DNA from 2 places in the Pseudanabaena sp. BC1403 genome. Region 1 is predicted to be linked to the other one. Evidence: riboswitches for the same ligand, from Rfam matches in the RefSeq annotation. Region 1 holds a riboswitch; the other holds the start of a gene.
The links. A riboswitch is a leader RNA that binds a small molecule or an ion and turns the genes downstream of it on or off. The one in region 1 is predicted to bind cobalamin.
Positions count from the first base shown of each region.

Region 2: it holds a riboswitch for cobalamin, as region 1 does, so the genes downstream of both, CQ839_RS07705 (HupE/UreJ family protein) here and CQ839_RS04385 (hypothetical protein) in region 1, are expected to answer to the same signal.

Region 1 covers NZ_PDDM01000003.1:119,384-125,620, reverse strand. The annotation lists gene CQ839_RS25620 (WD40 repeat domain-containing protein) at 1-1,167, opposite strand, end outside; gene CQ839_RS04390 (P-loop NTPase fold protein) at 1,179-2,471, opposite strand; cobalamin riboswitch at 2,830-2,978, shown strand; gene CQ839_RS04385 (hypothetical protein) at 3,005-3,454, shown strand; gene CQ839_RS04380 (glutathione S-transferase family protein) at 3,531-4,229, opposite strand; gene CQ839_RS04375 (MarR family winged helix-turn-helix transcriptional regulator) at 4,310-4,762, shown strand; gene CQ839_RS04370 (chlorophyll a/b-binding protein) at 5,025-5,234, opposite strand; gene CQ839_RS04365 (mechanosensitive ion channel family protein) at 5,471-6,237, opposite strand, start outside.
Region 2 covers NZ_PDDM01000006.1:98,882-105,118, reverse strand. The annotation lists gene gyrB (DNA topoisomerase (ATP-hydrolyzing) subunit B) at 1-1,209, shown strand, start outside; gene cobG (precorrin-3B synthase) at 1,392-2,837, opposite strand; gene cobW (cobalamin biosynthesis protein CobW) at 2,881-3,921, opposite strand; gene CQ839_RS07705 (HupE/UreJ family protein) at 4,024-4,698, opposite strand; cobalamin riboswitch at 4,720-4,863, opposite strand; gene cbiE (precorrin-6y C5,15-methyltransferase (decarboxylating) subunit CbiE) at 5,179-6,237, shown strand, end outside.

The DNA of each region.
Region 1 (6,237 bases):
CTGTTTTGCAGATGCATAGTCAGCATTAACTAGTCTGACTGCGGCAAGAATACCGCGATCGCTAGCCTCTCGTAATTGATTGGGATAAGTCTGATGTAGTACTAATGCCTCATTAGCAAGGGATTCTAGTTCCTCCCACAAGTTATCATTTACTTGATTGTGATGCGATAGGGTAGAGAATTCTAAACTTGCTAGCTCTTCTACCGTTACTGTCAAAAAATTAATATATTCGGCAACGAGATCCCAGCGTTCTATTTGTCGAAAAATGGTGATACTTTGCGTAAAATATTGCTGCGATGTCCGATAAAATGGCTCTTTATTGAAGCGACTACGAAAAGCGATCGCGCGATCGCACATCCCTAACTGCAATAGGCAAATTGCTTGTTTAAGCTGATTTCCACCTTTCCAAAATCCTAAACTCTTTTGAAACAGTTCCTTTGCCTGATTTATTTGCGATTCCGTAAAAGCAATACAACCAAAAGCAAAATCGAGATTTGCCATCAGTTCTAGATCGATAATACTTTCTGTTTCTAATTCTGTCACCGCAGTTCTTAGTTCAAACTGTTGTAAACCACTTGCGATCGCAGTTTGTAGCGATTTACGATTGCTAAGATTCAGAAAAAGCTCAAACATCTCCTCCGTTGACTCTTGGAGCAGTATCTTTAGTTCGTCTGTCTCAAGCTGAAACTCGATCGCCCCTGCTGTCGTCCAGTTCGCCAGATCGCTCGCCTCTCGGGTCAAAATATCCTGAGTGCGATCGTTCAGCCACAGTAGCATCGGAAATTCTAAACAATTAGCAAATTCCTCGCGTACTCGATTCGCCGATTTCAAAACCACTTCGATTTCCGTAACCGCATCCAATCCCAAAACCATTAATACCTTGGGCTTCTGCTCGGCTGGCAATTGATTCACCTCTCCCATCAATACCTGAATCGGTGCAAGTAAAGTCTTAGCATCAGGTTTCAGTTCAAGTATGGCGATCGCAGTTTCTGGTAAGTTGTTTTCTGCTAATTGCGATCGCAAGTCCTGCAATACGCGCTCCTGCAATACGCGATAGTTACACAAAGCGATCGACAATGAAAATCCCTGCGATCGCGTCACAATTCTCGTCAATCGACGTAATGCATCGCGATTATTATCTGCAATTATTTCGGTGCGATCGCTCATCGAACTTTCCTCTAATCATCCAAAATTGGATTTACATCAAACCAACTATCACCTTGATATTCATACTCAAACACAAACTGGCTCTTGATCAGCGTCTGATACTCTGACTCACCTCTTACCTTCTTATCCTGTTTTACTTTCGCAATTAGTTCCCATTCATCTTCAGTAATTGTTTTGATTTTATTATTCCGCTCCTTAGCGATGATACTCTCGACCAACTTAGACGTAATCGGTGGATCGTCCTGCTCTAGGCAACCATATAGCAGTCGAAATAAATTACGAACATGACCACCACTAGCTTGACATAAGCGATCGAGAGTTTGAGGTGAATCAAATACTTTGTTCACAAATTCACTATTAATTCGTTGGACGGAATTAACCTTTGGGAATGCCCTCGCCATCACAATTTGTCTGAGTAGCGCCATTCCTGCCTCACACTCACTGCCGTCCTTTAATCTTGCAGGAACCATTGGCAAAGTCTTAATATCGGTTCCAAATCGACTCGTCACGATCGCAGCATCATTAGAAAAAGTTAGCAACAATGGAACCGTATAAACTACATGGCAATCCAAACCCCGCAACTGATCGCCCCGTTCGACAAATAAATATCCCGCCCTTGACTGTTCTTTAAGATCGATGCGGTTTTCAATGCGATCGAGATTATCCACAATCACTACTAAGCCTTTCTTGCCAGCAGCTTGCAGTCTTTCCTTTGCAGGAGCCAGTAACTCCTTATTAATGGAAGTAATAATGCTATTGGTGCGTGATTCCAATCTTTCGCGCATTTGCCGACGCAATGACGGGCTATTCTTGGCTTGAGCCGTAATCTCGGCAATCCCCACTGACAGCTTAAAGTTTGCACTCAGATCGAGCTTGGTTTGCAAAATATCCTTCAGTTCGCCAAACAATTTCTTGAAATATTCTGGGATGATATTGATCCCTTCCTTTTCCAACCCATTACTGAGTTGTCCTGCGATCGCTAACAAAATATCGCTCGCATCGACATCACTCAGTTCTAACTGGCGATCGCATTCAAAATAAGCGACATGAAACTTTTTCTCGGTCAGTTCATGCTTCAGCCGCAAAAGCTCTGTCGATTTGCCGCAGCCGATATGTCCTGTAAATAACTGACAGGTTGACTCATCGGGTGAAATCCTCACAATCTTACGAGATAAACTTTCAATTAACTTTTCACCCCGCACCGTTGAGAGATCAACATAATAGCTGCGATCCTCTTCATTACTAGAATCAAGAGGATGCGTCGGGTTGCAAGCCTTATAAAATCGCGAAAGTTCAAGATCCATAGTCGGATTTTAGGATGAGGATGAGCCATATCAAATGCCGCCTATCCTAATATAGCGGATGCAATACCAATTCACGAAAGCGTGCTAACACTTTTGCGAATTAAAAACCAAACCCAGTAAGGGTTTTAAAAGTACCAAATGACAAAGCCATTTTGTGTTTTTGTCTAAACCAGCCTATGAAAAATCGCCAATCCCCATAGATGTTAGGACTTACGCAAATAAACCAAGAACTCAAGTTCTTGGCTCAAAGCTCAAGTCCACTGAAGTGGACTACAGAATAGTTTAAATTAACCCGTTTCAACGGGTTTGAGCTTTTAGCCCGCACTTGAGTGCAGGGCTATGTAAGTCCTAATGTTATACTTTTACTTCAGCTTTCGGTTTTAGTGAGGAGCAGTCACTAAAAGTAATGGGGAAAGATTGGTGCAAATCCAACGCTGTCCCGCAACTGTGATTTTCTGTTGATCAGCAGAAAGAGTCAGAACGCCCGCCGAAGCTCATTTCAAATCCATAAATCTACATCTACGAGGTAATAGATGAAGTTAAAAGATAGCGACTGGCAAGGCAATTTTGGCTATTGGCAAAAAAGCTTTATTCACGCAAACCTAATGATGATCGGCTATTCGGCATGGCAAGGCTTTTTGCAGAATGGTCGAGGAGTCGTAGTTTGTGATATTGATCGCAGTGCGATCGCTCCCAGTAACACAGGCTTAGAAGTTACTCCATTTAAATCCCAATTTATTGCTGAACAAGAATTAATCACTTCAATTCAAGCTTTTTCTCTCGATCAAGAATTGATCACAGTTCTTGTACATGCAGTTGGTAACTACGCCCCAGCCCAAGAACTTGTTCTGCTCATGAAAATGGAACAGCATCTCGAAATAAATCTATTCCAAAATCTAAAAATCTTTCCACCCGACTGTTACGAGCAAGTCAGCCGCCGTTGGGAAGAGTTTCAACCTTCCTTAGAAACATACATTAGATAATACTTACCCCACCCTAGCCCTCCCCTTGCAAAAGGGAGGGAACAAGAATTTAGTAGGGTGGGTATTGCCCACCTTACTAATTCATCAACTCGCTTAAAAAACTATTTCTCTTTTTGAGAAACTCATCTAATAAATCGTAATAGTTTTCAGAAACTGCTTGTTGTACAGATGGTCTTTCCAACAAGGCTTTGCGCCAAGCATTAATCTTGGGAGTCCGATCGCTAAAGCCAAAATTTTGATAGCGATCAAAGGTGACAAAGTATCGGAAGATGGGCGCATAGACTGCATCGATCAGTGAAAACTTTTCACCAGCAAAAAATGGAGATGCATCTAATTGAGCTTCGAGGATTTCTAGATTTGCGATTAGATCCAAACGTTTTGTTTCAAAAGTCTCTTGGTCTTTAGCCGCATAGAATCCCGCAATTTTTGCAAGTAGATTTGATCCAAACTCAATCCAAGAGCGATGTTTAGCTTTTGTTAAAGGATCTAGTGGATGTAGAGAATTTGGGGTGATTTCATCAAGATATTCACAAATTACAGCAGATTCAAATAGGACTTCGCCATCAACGAGTAGAAGAGGAACTTTGCCGAGTGGCGAAATTTTAAGAAACCAGTCTGGTTTATTGCCAAGGTCAATATATTCGCGATCGCAAGGTATTTGCTTTTCGATGACGGTGATTAGCGATCGCTGTACATAGGGACAAAGAATATGGCTAATCAGTTTGAGTTTAGGCAACATGACAAGAGTGTTATTAATATTTGAATATAGTTGCATTTGCATTAATTGCAATTGCAACTAATATTAATTTAGCATATTTAATTGCAATTGCAACGATTTTTTCTCATACTGTTAACATGTCAACTAATTTAGCCTTAGATCCTTTACGAAATTTAGCTTGGCGATCGCTTTTGACCGTCCATAGCAAGTTGCTTGATCGCATTGCCGAAAAAATCACTCAAGCCGAGCTGCCGCCGTTGGAATGGTATGACGTAATGCTCACACTAAAAGAAGCTCCTGATTACTCCTTGCGATTGAGTGAGTTAGCTGAAAAAGTTCTATTAAGTCGCAGCAATCTAACCCGCCTTGTTGATCGCCTTGAAAATGCAGGCTTTCTCTATCGCAAGTCCTGTCCCAATGATCGACGGGGAACTTATGCTGTCTTAACAGAATCAGGTCTAGCAATGCAACAAAAAATGTGGATAGTTTATGCAGAGGGGATTTCCGAGTATTTTGCTAGCCACATCTCAGATGATGAAGCGAGAACCTTACAGCAAATCTGCGATCGGTTATTAAGTAAATTAGCATAATTAAAAACCCGAACATCTGTACCGTCCGCGTAGCGGGCGGTACAGATGTTCGGGTTTTTAATTTAACTTTGCTTAGCTACTTATCCCAATTCCCGAAAGTGTGGCTAAACTCTCTCGTAATAAATTCAAAACCAAAAGAGAATTGCGGCGCTTTGCGCCGCAACTCTCTTTTGGTTTTTGCAATAAAAAACCCTACCAAAAGGTAGGGTCGAATAATCGTTTTTACTTTATCTCAAACATTTTGATTAGGAACGGTCATTGCTTATACGTTAGCAAGCCACCAAACCAACCCATGCCCCGTAGAAAACTCAAGGATTAGCAAAGATACAAAACCAATCATCGCCAATCTTCCATTCAACAATTCTGCGTAAGGTGTAAAACCAGCTTTTTGGGTTTCTTCAACATACATCTTAGGCTCAACTGCGAAATTGTTGAGAACACCGCGCTCATCGACTCTATAACTGTTGCTCATTGCTTTGTCCTATGTGTGAATTCCTTATGTAAAGAAATATAACAAAGTGTTTCAAAGTGTGAATCTAGCTAAAGGTATGCTTAGAAGCTTTACTTTGCCTATACAAAGAGGTATGCCAAGAATAAATGGTGCAGGGCAAAGCCCTGCACCATTTATTCTTGGCTTGGAAGCTAGTAGTCAAGTCAAAATCCAAGAATTTATTGGCGGTGCTTTGCACCGCCAATAAATTCTTGGGTTCACGATTTTTGAATTGTATTTACCACACGACGGCGAGTTTCTAAGATCTGGCTTATTTCACGGGCAAAACTAGGCTGGCGATCGATCATTTGATTAACAGCATTAGCAGACAGCATCATCACTTCTAAATCCTCGATCGCAGTTACTGATATCGGACTAAGCTCACCAGAAAAAAGCGTCATCTCACCAAAAAACTCGCCAGTCTTGATTGTTAATAGCTCATGTTCGATATGCTCGCGATCGCTGACGGACATGATCGCCGTACCAGCGATCACAATATACAGCGCATTATTGTTGACTCCTTGCCAGATTACTTTCTCACCCGCGCCAAAATGTTGTAAATCAATACCATCGGCAACAGAATCAGGGTTTTGTAATGGTACAAAGGCAGGTACAGATTGCAGGCTTTCAGTAAATTTTTTGGTAGTTCCCTTAGCCTGTAAGGTTGGCCCATTGAAATGATAAAGAGTCCGAATGGGAAAAGGAATTGTCAGGTTGTTACGTTGGGCGGCATACCAGATCCGACTCATAAAGCGATCGCGAATACTTTCAATATTGCTATAGTCATCGATAAAAAATTTTACTTCGTAGGTAATCGCAAAGTCATCGTAGGAAATGGTAAAAATCTCTGGCTCTGGGTCTTTTAAAATGCCTTCTGTCTCCAGAGCCGTAGTCAATAGGACATGTTTTGCTAAATTGGGCGGATCATTATAGGAAAACCCATGACGAATTCGTTCTGCATGAATAGGGATTGGACGGCTAAAGT
Region 2 (6,237 bases), on a different contig from region 1:
CATCCTGACATTATTTATGTAAATGGCGAACGCGATAATGTCGTAGTGGAAGTTGCCCTGCAATGGTGTATTGATTCCTACAACGACAACGTTCTTGGCTTTGCCAATAACATTCGCACCATCGATGGTGGTACTCACCTTGAGGGCTTAAAAACGGTTCTCACGCGCACGATGAATGCTACGGCGCGAAGACTGAAAAAGATCAAAGAGGGTGAATCGAATCTCGCTGGAGAAAACGTTCGTGAAGGTTTAACAGCCGTAATTTCGGTTAAGGTTACTGATCCAGAATTTGAAGGGCAAACCAAAACGAAGTTAGGTAATACAGAAGTACGCGGTATTGTTGATTCTTTTGTTGGTGAGGTTCTCAATGAATATTTGGAGTTTCATCCTGCGGTAGCCACTTCGATTATTGATAAAGCACTGCAAGCCTTTAATGCCGCCGAAGCTGCTCGTCGCGCCCGTGAGCTAGTTCGACGTAAGTCGGCGCTAGAGTCTTCGACTTTGCCAGGTAAACTCGCTGATTGTAGTTCTCGCGATCCTAAAGAATCAGAGATTTTTATCGTTGAGGGAGATTCTGCGGGCGGAAGTGCCAAACAAGGACGCGATCGCCATTATCAAGCTATCCTCCCATTGCGCGGTAAAGTTCTCAATATTGAGAGAGCCGATGATAGCAAGATTTATAAAAACAATGAAATCCAAGCGCTAATTACAGGCTGTGGTTTGGGTATTAAAGGTGAAGACTTTAATGAGTCACAACTGCGCTATCACAAAATTATTCTCCTCGCTGATGCGGATGTGGATGGGGCGCACATTCGCACATTGCTGCTGACCTTCTTCTATCGTTATCAACGAGAACTACTCGATCGCGGATTTATCTATATCGGTTGCCCTCCGCTATATAAATTGGAGCGTGGTAAAACTGCTCAGTACTGCTACACCGATAACGACTTACAAGCGGCGATCGCATCTTTCCCTCCTAATGCGAACTACAACATTCAGCGCTTTAAAGGGCTAGGCGAAATGATGCCGCAGCAGCTATGGGAAACCACGATGAATCCTGCTACGCGATCGCTAAAACGTCTGACCATCGAAGATGCTGCCGAAGCTGAGCACATCTTCACAATTTTGATGGGTGATAAGGTTGCACCGCGTCGAGAATTTATTGAAACTTATGGCTCGAAGCTAGGACTTGCGGATCTAGATATTTAGTTTGATATGCAAACAAAAAAGGCGGCGCAATGCGCCGCCTTTTTTGTTTGCAATTCTCATTATGCAACCGATTTTGGTGTTTCCAGCGCCTTCGGCGCTGGAAACACTAAAATCGGTTGTTTGAAAGCCCGCCAACGGCGGGCTTTCAAACAACCGATTTTTATAATGAGAATTGCTGTTTTTTATGATTGTTGATTGACAAATTCTCGAAAGGTCTGTGTATGATCGCGACGATTATTTTGATAGGTCTTTAATAATTGTGCGATTAGATTGGGGATATCTTGGGCAGAGTATTCTGTATATAGTTCTTTGCCAAAATTAGTATTTCCATCGCCAACATAAACTCTGTAAGCTTCGGGACACTTTTTTTCTTTTCCTTGAATTCCCACCAAAGCAATATCACTTGGATGGTGCTGAGCACAAGACTTATCACATCCTGAAAAATGGATATTAATTGGGTGATCAAGTTGGATGCAGCTTTCCAAATAAACGGCAACTTGTTTAGCATCCACTTGTGTATTCGTATGAGCTGCTTTACAGCCCATGTAACCAGAACAAGCTGCGATCGCAGCATAGGGATGATTGGCAGAAATAGATAAGCCCAAGCCATTAATTTCTCGCGTTAGCTGTTCAACTTGAGCCTCCGCAATATCTGTAATCAGAATGTTTTGCCAAGGAGTTAACCGCAGAGCGCCGCCACCATATTGTCTCGCCAAATCTCCTAATCCTTGAAATTGAATTGCAGTTAATCTTCCCAATGGAATCGCCACACCAATATAAGCGAGTCCTGATTGGCTTTGAGCATGAATACCCAAATGTTTATACTCGAATCTTGTACTCCGTTCTTGCGGGAGAGAGCATAGAGGTAAAGGCTTTAATGAATAGCCCAAATTCTCTTCAACAAGCTGCAAATAATTTTCTACACCCCAAGCCCCGATCATTTCTCTTGATCGAGGAGGACGAGCGCAAGAATGGGTTTGATTTAATTTTTGTTCCGTATAGACGCGATAAACTTCGGTTAATGCGGTAAGAACCTCTAAAGTCTGTTTAGAGTGAATTAATCTACCTACTGCCGATGGAGAATCACCGCGATCGCCTATTCCTAAATGCAGGCTAAAGTAAATCTCGCCATTAATTTCTACGGCTTTAAAACAGATATCATTAGGGCGATCGCCTACGCTAATCGTTTCGCCACCATCAAAGCAGATACTAAATTTATTAGATAGGATTCCTAATTCTGGATGCTTTACTAAATAAAGATTCCATTGTTTGACAAAGGGAATTGTATTGATTTTGGCAAGAGGATCAATGCCTGCGGTAGGGCTAGCCATTATATTCCTCAAGCCGTCAGTGCTGGACTCACTGGATGCAAGCCCATAGTCTTGCAGATCTTGGAGAATTTCCAAACTCAGGGCGTGACTGGTGCGGATTTGCAGATTCGCACGGTTAGTAATTTGGATTTCGCCATTACCAAATTGATTAACAACTTGTACAAGTGCCTCGCATTGTGTAGAGCTAATCAGCCCCGCAGGTAAACGGATACGCGAAAGAATGCCATCTTGGGCAGTGGCAGCATTAAAGAGACTGGGACAAATAGCTGTAGTAGATTGCAATTGAGAAAATTCCAAAAAAATAATCACATTGTGAAGGCGCAACGCGCCTTCACAATGTCTATAAACTTAGCGCCGCTTCAATTTGCGATCGCTCTAAGGCTTGACCGATGAATACTAAGCGGGTTTGGCGAGTTTCATCACTTGTCCATAGGCGATCGTAGGAAGTTTCAAGGCGATCGCCTACGCCTTGTAAGACCATGCGCATCGGTTTATTCGGCACGTTTACAAAACCCTTGATGCGATAGATTTCTTGATCGGCGATCACTTGTTTGAGAGAGGCGAGTAACTGAGTTGGCTCAAAAGCTTGATCTGTAACAATATTAATTGAATTAATATCATCATCATGCTCATGCTCTTCTTCAGTATCGTGATGACTAGGACGCGCATCAAGATCATCTTCAACAGCCGCATTGAAACCCAACAGAATTTCAGAGCTAACTTTGCCTTCATCACAAGCAATAACCTTAACCCCATCACGCAATTCTTGTTTGAGCCATGAATGTACTTTGTTCTGGGCTTCAGCATCGACCAAATCTGTTTTAGTTAATAAAACTAAATCCGCACAGGCTAACTGATCTTCAAATAGTTCTTCAATCGGAGTCTCATGATCGAGATTAGGATCTTCCAGACGCTGAGAATTTAACGCATCAATATCAGTTACTAATCTTCCACTAGCTACTGCTTCGCAATCTACGACTGCGATTACGCCATCAACAGTTGCTCCATTGCGAATTTCTTGCCAACGGAAGGCTTGAATTAAGGGCTTGGGTAAAGCCAAACCAGAGGTTTCGATGAGGATGCAATCAATGCGATCGCGTCTTTTCAATAATTCTTGCATGGTTGGCAGAAACTCCTCCTGCACGGTGCAGCAAAGACAGCCGTTGGTCAATTCCACAATATTTGGGGTGATTTCCTTGCCATCTTCATCGCACACACGACAAGAACGAAGTAAATCGCCATCAATGCCAATCTCGCCAAATTCATTTACAAGTACAGCAATGCGCCGTCCTTGATTATTTTGTAACAGTTCTCTTATGAGGGTAGTTTTACCACTGCCCAAGAATCCAGTAATCACAGTTACAGGTATTTTTGCTGCCATAATTTTCTCTAAAAAATTTAAAAGCTCCCTCTTTTGTAAGTAGGGAATCAAAAGTAGGGGCAATTCATGAATTGCCCCTACTTTTGTCAAGGAAAAACTTCTCTAACCCTTAGGGGCTGGAAGAATAAGAGATGAAATATTGGAAGCTAGGAATGCTCCACCAATTCCACAAATTACCAATCCAGCCGATCTCAAGTTAGGAGCAACCTGAGCAAAATCGCCCTTCAGGACTTTTTGACCAACAAAAAATGCTGCGCCTGAAATGACTAACTGAATTACAGTAAATCCACACAGATAAGCTACTAAAGCTGTGGTTTGAGCGCCAAAAATCGCTTCGCCGTATGCGTAGCCGTGAAATAAACCTGCGACTATGGAGAGCGCAACCATCATCAAAACGTTAGGGCTATTCTTGAGTGCCATCAAAACCCCAAACAACAAAATTGATGCAGATACGACCAATTCCACTACTGGTAAGGTTACACCTAATAAATGAATTCCTGTACCGAGCATTGCCGATAAAACGAAGGAAATTGGAATCAGAATACCTTGGGGCTTAAGTGCAGCAAATAAGCCAACTGCAACAATAAATGCAAGGTGATCAAATCCAATCACGGGGTGGGCTAAGCCCGATAGCAAACCTTCAAAAAAGGTGCTGGGCATTTTGCCGTCCATGGCGTGGTGTGCTGAGGCGGGACTAGCCACAACCAAGAGACTAAAACCGATCGAGATTGCGATCGCCTTAGACTGGATTGATGCAAAAAGCTTCGATAAATTCATATTCTGTAACTCGCAGATATAGACAATGCAACTAGTTCTAGCGGGCATCCTGACTTTAAGCAGCTTAGAATTTGACTACTTTTACAGTTGCGGTACAGCGTTGGACTTTCACCAAACTTTCCCCATTTTTAAAACTAAGCAAATACAAATTATCTACTTAATTTCACTTTTTTAACGGCTGATCCCCGTTAAAACTAGAACAGCTTTCTGACTCTACAATAATTCGTAGTTTTTTGTTTACAAATACTCATAGATTTACAAAGCTTCGCAGGATGAGGAATGTTTTGTTGTTGTTTTTGATCTAGATATTTGAGATTTTTTTATGGAAACCTTCTGCAATTTGTGGGTGCGGCTACGGTACTTTTTTTTATGGAAACCCATGATTTAGTAGTATTAATGAAGTCGCATTGCTGTCTATCCTTACATTTATGATTCTGCAAAAAAAATATCAATTATCTTCCTTCAATTAATTCAAACTCAATGACTTGTAATAAAAAATGGCTCAAATTAATTGGTATTGGTGAAGATGGACTGTCAGGACTTAGCTCAGCCACCCGATCGCTAATTGATAGCGCCGAAATTTTAGTCGGTGGCGATCGCCATTTAGCGATGCTTCCCGAAGATCAGCGATCGCGATTAGTTTGGACATCTCCGATCGAAGAAACAATTCAGAAAACCATCAATTATCGCGGCAAATTAGTATGTGTCTTAGCCAGTGGCGATCCGCTCTGGTTTGGAATTGGTACTACTTTATTAAAAAGAATTCCCATAGAAGAAATTTCGATTATTCCATCACCTTCCACTTTTAGTTTGATTTGTGCGCGATTAGGATGGTCATTGAATGAAGTAGAAACCTTGAGTCTGTGCGGTCGTCCTGCTTCACTTTTACAGTCTTATATTTATCCAAATGCTAAACTGCTGATTCTGAGTTCGGGAAAAGAAACGCCGCAGATTGTGGCAAATATGCTCTGCTATCGCCATTTCGGGAATAGCAAAATTAATGTCTTAGAACATCTAAACGGAACTAAAGAGCGAATTATTTCTACGATTGCTAATCAATATCAAAGCTTTCCTGAATTTGTCGATCTTAATGCGATCGCAGTGGAATGTATTCCCAATCCTGAAGCCAGAATTTTATCGCGGATGGTAGGGCTTTCCGATGATGCTTTTTGTCATGATGGACAGTTAACTAAGCGGGAAGTTAGAGCGATTACGCTATCCACTCTTGCCCCAAATGCTGGAGAATTGCTTTGGGATGTGGGGGCTGGTTGTGGTTCCATTGGGATTGAATGGATGCGAAGTCATCCCCGTTGCCAAGCGATCGCGATCGAAAAATCTCGTACCCATTTCATTGCTGAAAACGCGATCGCTCTTGGTACTCCCAATCTCAAAATTATCGAAGGGAATGCTCCTGAAGTGCTGCAAGGTTTACCCACTCCTGACGCAATCTTTATCGGTGGTGGTGCGACTGTTCCCGATTTGTTCGAGACTTGCTGGGAAAAGTTGCGATCGCAGGGTCGCTTAGTTGCTAACGTAGTC